Regions from separate parts of the Caproicibacterium sp. BJN0003 genome, predicted to be linked through region 1. Evidence: predicted binding sites of a transcription regulator. Region 1 holds the regulator's gene; the other holds the start of a gene.
What was found. The regulator HrcA, encoded in region 1, represses chaperone genes, less so after heat shock. The targets are predictions, from matches to a motif close to TGTTAGCACTCNNNNNNNNNGAGTGCTAACA.
Positions count from the first base shown of each region.

Region 2: OP489_RS02885 (co-chaperone GroES) is a predicted target of HrcA. The motif match lies at 2,589-2,619, and genes of this name have one in related genera.

Region 1 covers NZ_CP111108.1:2,318,337-2,322,875, forward strand. The annotation lists gene OP489_RS11520 (ribose-phosphate pyrophosphokinase) at 1-287, shown strand, start outside; gene pth (aminoacyl-tRNA hydrolase) at 383-985, shown strand; gene hemW (radical SAM family heme chaperone HemW) at 982-2,097, shown strand; gene hrcA (heat-inducible transcriptional repressor HrcA) at 2,296-3,321, shown strand; gene grpE (nucleotide exchange factor GrpE) at 3,353-3,934, shown strand; gene dnaK (molecular chaperone DnaK) at 4,033-4,539, shown strand, end outside.
Region 2 covers NZ_CP111108.1:585,409-589,947, forward strand. The annotation lists gene OP489_RS02865 (fumarate hydratase) at 1-23, shown strand, start outside; gene hpf (ribosome hibernation-promoting factor, HPF/YfiA family) at 150-689, shown strand; gene OP489_RS02875 (THUMP domain-containing class I SAM-dependent RNA methyltransferase) at 769-1,917, shown strand; gene OP489_RS02880 (GNAT family N-acetyltransferase) at 1,961-2,455, shown strand; gene OP489_RS02885 (co-chaperone GroES) at 2,660-2,944, shown strand; gene groL (chaperonin GroEL) at 2,975-4,539, shown strand, end outside.

The DNA of each region.
Region 1 (4,539 bases):
TCGACGATATGATCGATACTGCCGGTACCCTCTGCAATGCTGCAAAAGCAATTATGGAGCATGGTGCACTTTCCGTTACCGCCTGTGCAACTCATGGTGTTCTTTCCGGCCCCGCAATTCAGAGAATCCAGGATTCGGTCATTGACGAAGTTGTCCTTTTGGATACAGTTCCGCTGCCTCCTGAAAAGAAGCTGGACAAAATTACACTTTTGCCGACCGCTCCGACTTTTGCAGAAGCAATCGAGCGCATCTATGAAGATAAACCGGTTTCCCCTATGTTTATCTGAAATCCGGCTTGTTAAAATTCAAAATAGAGAAGGGACTGCTGGCCTCCCGGGCGGCGGCCCCTTCTTTTCATCTTTTTAAAGGAGGATTTTCCCCGATGTTTTTTCAAAAATCTCCGGAAGCTATTGGTTCCATTGAATATCTTCTGGTGGGGCTTGGCAATCCCGGCAAAGAGTATGAAGGGACACGCCATAACACCGGATTTATGGCAATTGACAAAATTGCTGATGACGCGGGTGTAAAACTTGACCGCCTAAAATTTAAGGGGCTTTGTACGTCTGCAACATTCGGCGGTAAAAAAGTGCTTCTTCTAAAGCCTTCCACTTTTATGAATCTTTCCGGTCAAAGTGTCACCGAAGCCATGCGCTTTTATAAGCTCCCTCCCGAAAAAGTGATTGTGCTTTTTGATGATATTTCTCTCCCCTGCGGGCATCTTCGAATTCGGCGCAAGGGCAGCGACGGCGGACACAACGGCATGAAAAACATTTTGTATCTCTCCGGCAGTGATCAATTTCCACGCATTAAAATCGGCGTAGGGAAAAAGCCGAATCCGCAGTGGGATTTAGCAGACTGGGTCCTTAGCCACTTTTCAACAGACGAAATGAAACTGATGGACGAAAGCACCAAAAACGCTGCGGCCGCAGCTGCTCTTATGGTAAATGACAAAATTGACGAAGCGATGAATCGCTATAACGGATGAACGGGCTTTATCTGCATGTGCCCTTTTGCGTTCAAAAATGCCCTTACTGCGATTTCTTTTCTCTGCGGGCAACAGAAGAGCAGATGGAATCCTATACGGATTTTTTGATTTTCACTATGAAAAAATGGAAAAAAGAGCACCCGGATTTTTTCTGCGACACGCTTTATTTTGGAGGCGGAACCCCCAGCCTTTTAGGGGCTGAGCGGCTCTGCCGTCTAACAAATACTGCCCGAACCGAATTTGGTCTTACCGATGCTGAAATCACGGTGGAAGTTAATCCCGGAGAAATTCCGCCCGATTTTTTCCCACCTCTTTTTGAGGCAGGTGTCAACCGTATTTCATTAGGGCTTCAGTCCGCAAATTCTAAAGAACTTTCTTTTCTCGGGCGCCGACACACGCCTCAACAGGCTGCTTCCGCCATGGCAGAAGCACGACGCGCCGGAATTCAAAATATTTCTCTTGATTTGATTTTGGCATTTCCGGGACAGACCGACGATTCTTTAAAAGAAAGCATTCGATTCTGCCAAGAAAATGGTGCTTCTCACGTTTCCGCCTATCTTTTGCAAATCGAACCGGGCACGTTGTTTTTTAAAAATCGAAACAGTTTAAATCTTCCCGGAGAAGAAGAAAACTGTGAACGATATCTTCTTGCCTGCCAAGAATTAAAAAATGCAGGTTTTTCCCAATATGAAATTTCGAATTTTGCAAAGCCGGGCTATGAAAGCCGCCACAATTTAAAATACTGGAATCAGGAAGAATATCTTGGGCTTGGTCCTTCTGCTTCTTCCTATTATAATAGAAAACGATTTTACTGGCCGCGTTCTCTGCGGGGATTTCTGATGGGAGAACCACCTATAGAAGAAACCGATCGTGTAATCCCTGCCGGCAGTTTTTCGGAATATGCACTTTTGCGTCTGCGCCTCTGCAAAGGACTAACTGAAAAAGATTGTCTGAGCCGCTTTTCTCATGGAATCCCAAGCTCTCTGCGTGAAGCAGCGATTCCTTACCAAAAAGCCGGGCTTTTAACGCAGTCACCTGAATCACTTTCACTGACGCCGCGGGGGTTTTTGGTTTCAAATTCTTTGATCGAAACCTTGCTGGAAGCATTATAAATCTTAAAATAACTTTTCTAAAAAGGGACTGGCAATTTTTTTGCCGGCCCCTTTTTCTAGTTTTTTGTAAAAATTTTTGACAATTCATAATCTCTTTACAAATACCCTATTGACACTGGGGCAAAGTAATGGTACATTTATAAATGTAGTTAGCACTCGATCTTATAGAGTGCTAACTCGTCAAAAGAGGTGATCTTCATGGAACTCAGCCCACGCAAGCAAAAAATTTTAACAGCGGTCATTGAACTTTATACTGAAACCGGTGAACCGGTCGGAAGCAAAGTGCTGTGTGAGATGCTTGAGTTTCCGGTTTCCTCTGCCACTGTGCGCAACGAGATGAGTGAGCTTTCCGCAATGGGTCTTTTGGAACAGCCACACACTTCCGCCGGAAGGGTTCCCAGTGAATCCGGATATCGTTTTTATCTGGACTCTTTAATTGAACCGGAATCCACCACTCCGGATGAGCGGCATTTTATTGATGCTTTGCTTCTCCCCAGCGCCTATGACCCGGAAAAACTTTTGGACGGTGTTTCACGAGCACTTTCTGGAATGACCCGTTTAGCGGCAATTTCCATTACCCCCAGCGGACGGGATGCAGTTGTTCGGGCAGTTCAGTTTGTTCAGACAAGCCGTCGCACCTCAATGGTCATTTTGATGACCAGCAACGGTACCATGCACACACGGGTTTTTCATTGTGAGTTTGATCTTTCCCCTGAAATTTTGCGGGTATTTTTTCGAGTTTTTAATGAAAAGCTTGTAAACATGCCAATTCGCAAAATTACGCCTGCTTTTATCCAATCTTTGGCGGCTTCCATGGGGAATGTCGGTATGCTGATGAGCAGTGCATTGATGGCATTGTTAGAAGTAGCCCGCGAAGCAATGGGAGCTGACGTTCGCATGGATGGAGAAACGAATCTGCTCTATTATCCCGAGGTTGGAGAAGGGGATCTTCGCCGAGTGATGGGATTTTTAGCGCGGCAAGACGAAGTTTACCGCCTGCTGATTGAACCCGGTGACCGGGTTTTGATTGGAAAAGAGATCGGGGTTCCGGCACTTGACAGCATGGCGCTAATTATTTCCCACTATGCAATCAATGGAACGCCTGCCGGAGCAATCGCACTTTTAGGGCCCATGCGTATGAATTACAAGCGCCTTCTCGGGAGTCTTTCGTACCTTTCCGACAGTGTAGGACGAATGCTCACGGAATTAATGAAATTACAATGACTTTAGAGTCAAAAAGATAGGGGGCATCATCTTGAATAAAAAAGAAGACAACCAAGAGAAGCAAAAAGAGAAGCCACAGGAAGAAAAAGCTGAAAAAACTAAGGTGGAAGAAAAGGAACCTGCTGAGTCAAAGCCCGAAGAAAAAGTGGAAAATCCACAGGAGGATCCTGCAAAACTTTTGGAAAAAGCGCAGGCGGAGCTTAAAAAGCAAAAAGACATTCTGCTGCGCACGGCCGCAGAATACGATAACTATCGTAAACGCACCGAACGCGAGAAAGCAACGGCTTATGCCGATGCAACTGCGGCGACGGTTTTGGAATTTCTTCCGGTAGCCGATAACCTGACGCGAGCTCTCAGTCAGAAAGACTGTTCCATAGAAGACCTGCGCAAAGGGATTGAGATGGTTCAAAAGCAAATGGAATCCGCACTTAAAAAGCTTGGAGTTGAACCCATGGGCAAAAAAGGCGATCCATTTGATGCCGAATATCACAATGCCGTTTCTCACATTGAAAGTGACGATCTTGGAGAAAATGTCATTGCAGAAGTTTTTCAGCCCGGTTATAAACTGGGTGACCGTATTGTTCGTCACGCGATGGTTCAGGTTGCCAATTGATTTTGGAAACCCTAGTTTTTCTTTTGTCCTTCCGCATGGATTTCATGCAGATTTAAATAAAACATTTACACCGAAACATTGATTTGGAGGTAACAAATATGAGTAAAACAATTGGTATTGATTTAGGCACTACAAACTCCTGTGTTGCAGTTATTGAAGGCGGTGAGCCAGTCGTCATCGCAAATGCCGAAGGCGGACGTACAACCCCTTCCGTTGTCGGCTTTAAAAAAGACGGCGAGCGCATGGTCGGCGCAACCGCAAAACGTCAAGCTGTTGCGAATCCGGAGCGCACCGTTTCTTCTATTAAGCGCCACATGGGCACCGACTACAAAGTAAAAATTGATGATAAACAGTATACCCCTCAGGAAATCAGCGCAATGATTCTGCAAAAGCTGAAGGCTGATGCCGAAGCTTATCTTGGCCAGCCGGTCACCAGCGCAGTTATCACCGTTCCTGCATATTTTAGTGATGCACAGCGTCAGGCTACAAAAGATGCCGGCAAAATTGCAGGCCTCGATGTAAAACGTATCATCAACGAGCCAACCGCAGCAGCGCTTTCTTATGGCGTTGATAAAGGGCAGGAACAAAAGATCATGGTTTACGAC
Region 2 (4,539 bases), 730 kb from region 1:
GCCATGCCAGCTGTACTTTGTAATTTTTAAAAAATTATTAATTTTTCACAAATACGAGAAAATCACTTTTATTATTTTGGCATATATGCTATATTATAACCAAGAAAACGCAAAGCGTTTTCGCTGAAAAGATAAAGGAGATGTTCTGAATGAAAGTCACCATTATTGGACGAAAGGTTAATCTTCGCGATAATTTTAAAGAGCTTGCGACTAAGAAACTAAGTCGATTTAACCGCATTTTTGATGAAGATGCGCAGGCAAAAGTAGTGGTCACTTTAGAGAAGAACCGTCAGACTGTGGAAATTACGATTCAAAACCGCGGAATCTTTTATCGTGCTGAAGATACAGAGCAGGAAATGAATGATGCTCTGGATCAGGTAATCAGCGCTTTGGGGCGTCAGATCCGCAAGAACAAATCGAAATTGGACAAAGCGGTTCATACGGCGGCTATTGATCAATATATTGCCGATTATGCACCACAAGAGAAAACTGATAAAGAAGAGGAATATAAAGTTGTGCGCAGTAAACACTTCTTTGTAAAGCCCCTTTCTGTAGAAGAAGCGATCCTCCAGATGAACATGTTGGGACATCAGTTCTTTATGTTCCGCAATGAACACACGGGAGAGGTCAATGTCGTTTATAAACGCCGCGACGGAAATTACGGCTTTTTGGAGCCGAACGGCGAATAAAAGCTGAGTTTATGTCCGGCAGGGGCGCTCTTTTGTCAGCGTCCCTGCCTTTTTCTGAATTTTTATCAATGGAGGTTTTATGGAACAATTTGAATTGTGCTGTCCCTGCATTTTAGGGGTAGAAGGGCTGGTGGCAAACGAGCTGCGCAGAATGGAAATGCAGAATGTTCGTCCCCAAAACGGAAAGGTGATTTTTTCAGGAGATGAAAGAAGCCTTGTTCGTGCAAACTTGAATTCCAGATATAGCGAGCGGGTACAGGTATTGATGGGAACATTTCCTTCAAAGACTTTCGATCAGCTTTTTGAAGGAGTGAAAGCTTTGCCGTGGGAACGGTGGATCGGAAAAGAGGATGCGTTTCCGGTAAAAGGGAGAATCCTTTCGAGCCAACTCAGTAGTTTGCCGAGCTGCCAGAAAATTATAAAAAAGGCGATCGTGGAACGGCTGAAATCAAAATATCGGGTGGATTGGTTCCACGAGACAGGAACTCTTTACCAGATCCAGTTTTTGCTGATGAAAGATCAGATCAGCTTGATGATTGATACCAGCGGAGCAGGACTTCATAAGCGCGGTTATCGTCAGAATGCGGCAGAAGCGCCCATTAAAGAGACTTTAGCTGCTGCAATGGTCGATTTGAGCCGAGTCCATTCGGATGCGAATTTTATTGATCCCTGCTGCGGCTCCGGTACGATTTTAATTGAGGCTGCTATGTATGCAATGAATATTGCTCCGGGGATGCAGCGGCGTTTTTCCGCTGAACATTGGAAAAATATAGATGGAAAACTTTGGCAGGAGGAACGCGATCGTGCCCGCTCGCTGGTATTGCGGGATGCAGCTTTTGAGGCACACGGCTTTGATATTGACAAAGCGGCGGTAGATCTTGCATTGGACAATGCAAAAAAAGCCGGCGTGATCGGTCATGTTCATGTGGAAAGTCGGGACTTGCATGATTTTCAGCCGCTGGGGGATTTTGGATGTGTCATTTGCAATCCGCCTTATGGAGAGCGTCTGCTCGATCTTGATCAGGCAGAAGAACTTTACCGCACGATGGGAAAGGCTTTTGTTCCAAAACATGGGTGGAGTTATGGAATCATTTCTCCTGATGAGACGTTTGAAGAATGCTTTGGACGTAAAGCGGACCGCCGCCGTAAACTTTATAATGGAATGATTAAGTGCCAATACTATCAGTATTTTCGGACACCAAAGGAAGAATCATTTTCAAATTTTTAAAAGAGGGTAGTAGGCTTTAAGATACGTGTTTTGGAGGGAGAAAATGATTCGTCCACTGCAAAGTAAGGATATGGATATTGTTTGCGATATCGTCAATGATAATTGGAAATCTGTTTATGCAGATTATATAAACAAAGAACTGCTTGGGGAAAAGGGATGCGCCGACAGAAAAGAAAGATTGAAGAAAGACTTTCTTTCCGGCAGGCTGGAAAATTATATCTATGAGCAAGATCACCAAGTGGTTGCTTTATTGTCCATTGGCCCATCGGAAGATCCTGATAAAAAAGGTTCTTTCGAAGTTTGGCGCATTTATTTGAAAAAAGCGTTTCAGCGGCAGAGAATTGGTTCGGATTTGATTCGCTTTGCAGAAGCACAGGCCCAAAAAGAAGGCTTTCGGGAGATCGTAATTTGGGCGTTTCAGAAAAATACGTCGGCCGTCGCTTTTTATCAAAAAAATGGATATCAAGTTGATCAGACAAAGTACTTGGACAAGCCTTTTTTCGCATACGGGGTACGGCTTCAGAAAACACTTTTATAATAAAAAGAGCAGCAGAAAATTTTCTGCTGCTCTTTTTTGCGGCTGGGAAAATTCGTTAATTGTAAATAATTTATGAAATCGAAAATTTCTGTGAAAAACCCCTTGATTTTTTCGACACAAGCCGTTACAATAAGTTTAGCACTCAAGGATAAAGAGTGCTAAAAACAGTAATCTATGCTTTATTTTTAAAGGAGGCTTTGTGTCATGACGATTCAACCTTTGTCTGACCGCGTGCTTATCAAAATGGAAGAAGCAGAGGAGACCACAAAGAGTGGAATTATTCTCTCTGGTTCCGCAAAAGAGAAACCCCAGATTGCCGATGTAATTTCAGTTGGTCCTGGTGGCGTTGTCGATGGAAAAGAAGTTAAAATGACAGTTAAGGTCGGTGACCGTGTGATCACCAGCAAATACTCCGGAACTGAGATCAAACTGGATGGACAGGAATATACCATTGTTCGTCAGTCTGATATTTTAGCTGTAGTAAAATAATTCATCTGATCATAATTGGAGGAATCAAGAATGGCAAAACAGATTATTTATGGAGAAGATGCCCGCAAAGCTTTAATGCGCGGCATTGATCAGTTGTCCGATACGGTAAAAATTACATTAGGCCCCAAGGGCCGCAACGTTGTGCTGGATAAAAAATTCGGCGCACCGCTTATCACCAATGATGGTGTAACAATTGCCAAGGAGATCGAGTTGGACGATCCTTATGAGAATATGGGTGCTCAGCTCGTTAAGGAAGTTGCTACAAAGACAAATGATGTTGCAGGCGATGGTACCACCACTGCAACGCTGCTTGCACAAGCGCTGATTCGTGAGGGCATGAAGAACGTAACCGCAGGAGCCAATCCAATGGTCATTCGTAAGGGAATGCAGACCGCAGTTGATACGGCAGTTGCCGCTGTTAAGAAAAACAGCAAAAAGGTTGACGGCAGCGCCGATATCGCCCGTGTTGCAACGGTTTCTTCCAGTAATGAGCAAGTTGGCAAACTGATTGCCGAAGCTATGGAAAAGGTTACAAATGATGGAGTCATCACAGTCGAAGAGAGCAAGACTGCCGAAACCTACAGCGAAGTTGTAGAAGGCATGATGTTTGACCGCGGCTATGTTTCTCCTTATCTTGTCACCGATACCGACAAGATGGTAGCTGATTTGGATGATCCTTATTTGATCATTACCGACAAGAAGGTTTCTTCTTTCCAGGAGATTCTGCCGTTGCTTGAGAAAGTCGTTAATACCGGCAAGAAATTCCTGATTATTGCGGATGATGTTGAGGGCGATGCTCTGACGAACCTGCTTCTTAATAAACTGCGCGGCACTTTAAACTGCTGTGCCGTTAAGGCCCCAGGCTTTGGCGATCGCCGCAAGGAAATGCTGCAGGATATTGCAACGTTGACCGGTGGCAAAGTGATCTCCAGTGATTTGGGCGTTGACTTTAAAGATGTTGATCTCTCTATGCTGGGTCGTGCCCGTCAGGTGAAAGTCGACAAAGAGAATACAATTATTGTTGGCGGCAACGGCGACAGTGCAGAGATTAAAGCTCGCGTTGATCAGATCCGTGCTCAGATTGAAAAGACAACTTCAGACTTCGACCGTGAGAAGCTGCAGGAGCGCCTCGCAAAATTAGCTGGCGGCGTTGCAGTAATCAAGGTTGGTGCTGCTACCGAAATTGAAATGAAGGAAAAGAAACTCCGCATTGAAGATGCTCTGGCCGCTACCAAAGCAGCTGTGGAAGAGGGCATCGTCGCAGGCGGCGGTGTTGCTCTGATCAATGCAATTCCGGAAGTCGAAAAACTGCTCAAGAAGACACAGGGAGACGAGAAGACCGGTGTTTCTATTGTCCTCAAAGCTTTGGAAGAGCCGATTCGTCAGATCGCAACGAATGCAGGAGTAGAAGGCTCCGTTATCGTTGAAAATATTCGCCGTGAGAATAAGACCGGTTATGGATATAATGCTTTGACCGGCGAATATGGCGATATGATTACTTTTGGTGTCGTTGACCCGACAAAGGTTACCCGTTCTGCTCTGCAGAATGCTGCTTCTGTTGCAATGACTGTTCTGACAACCGAGTCTTTGGTTGC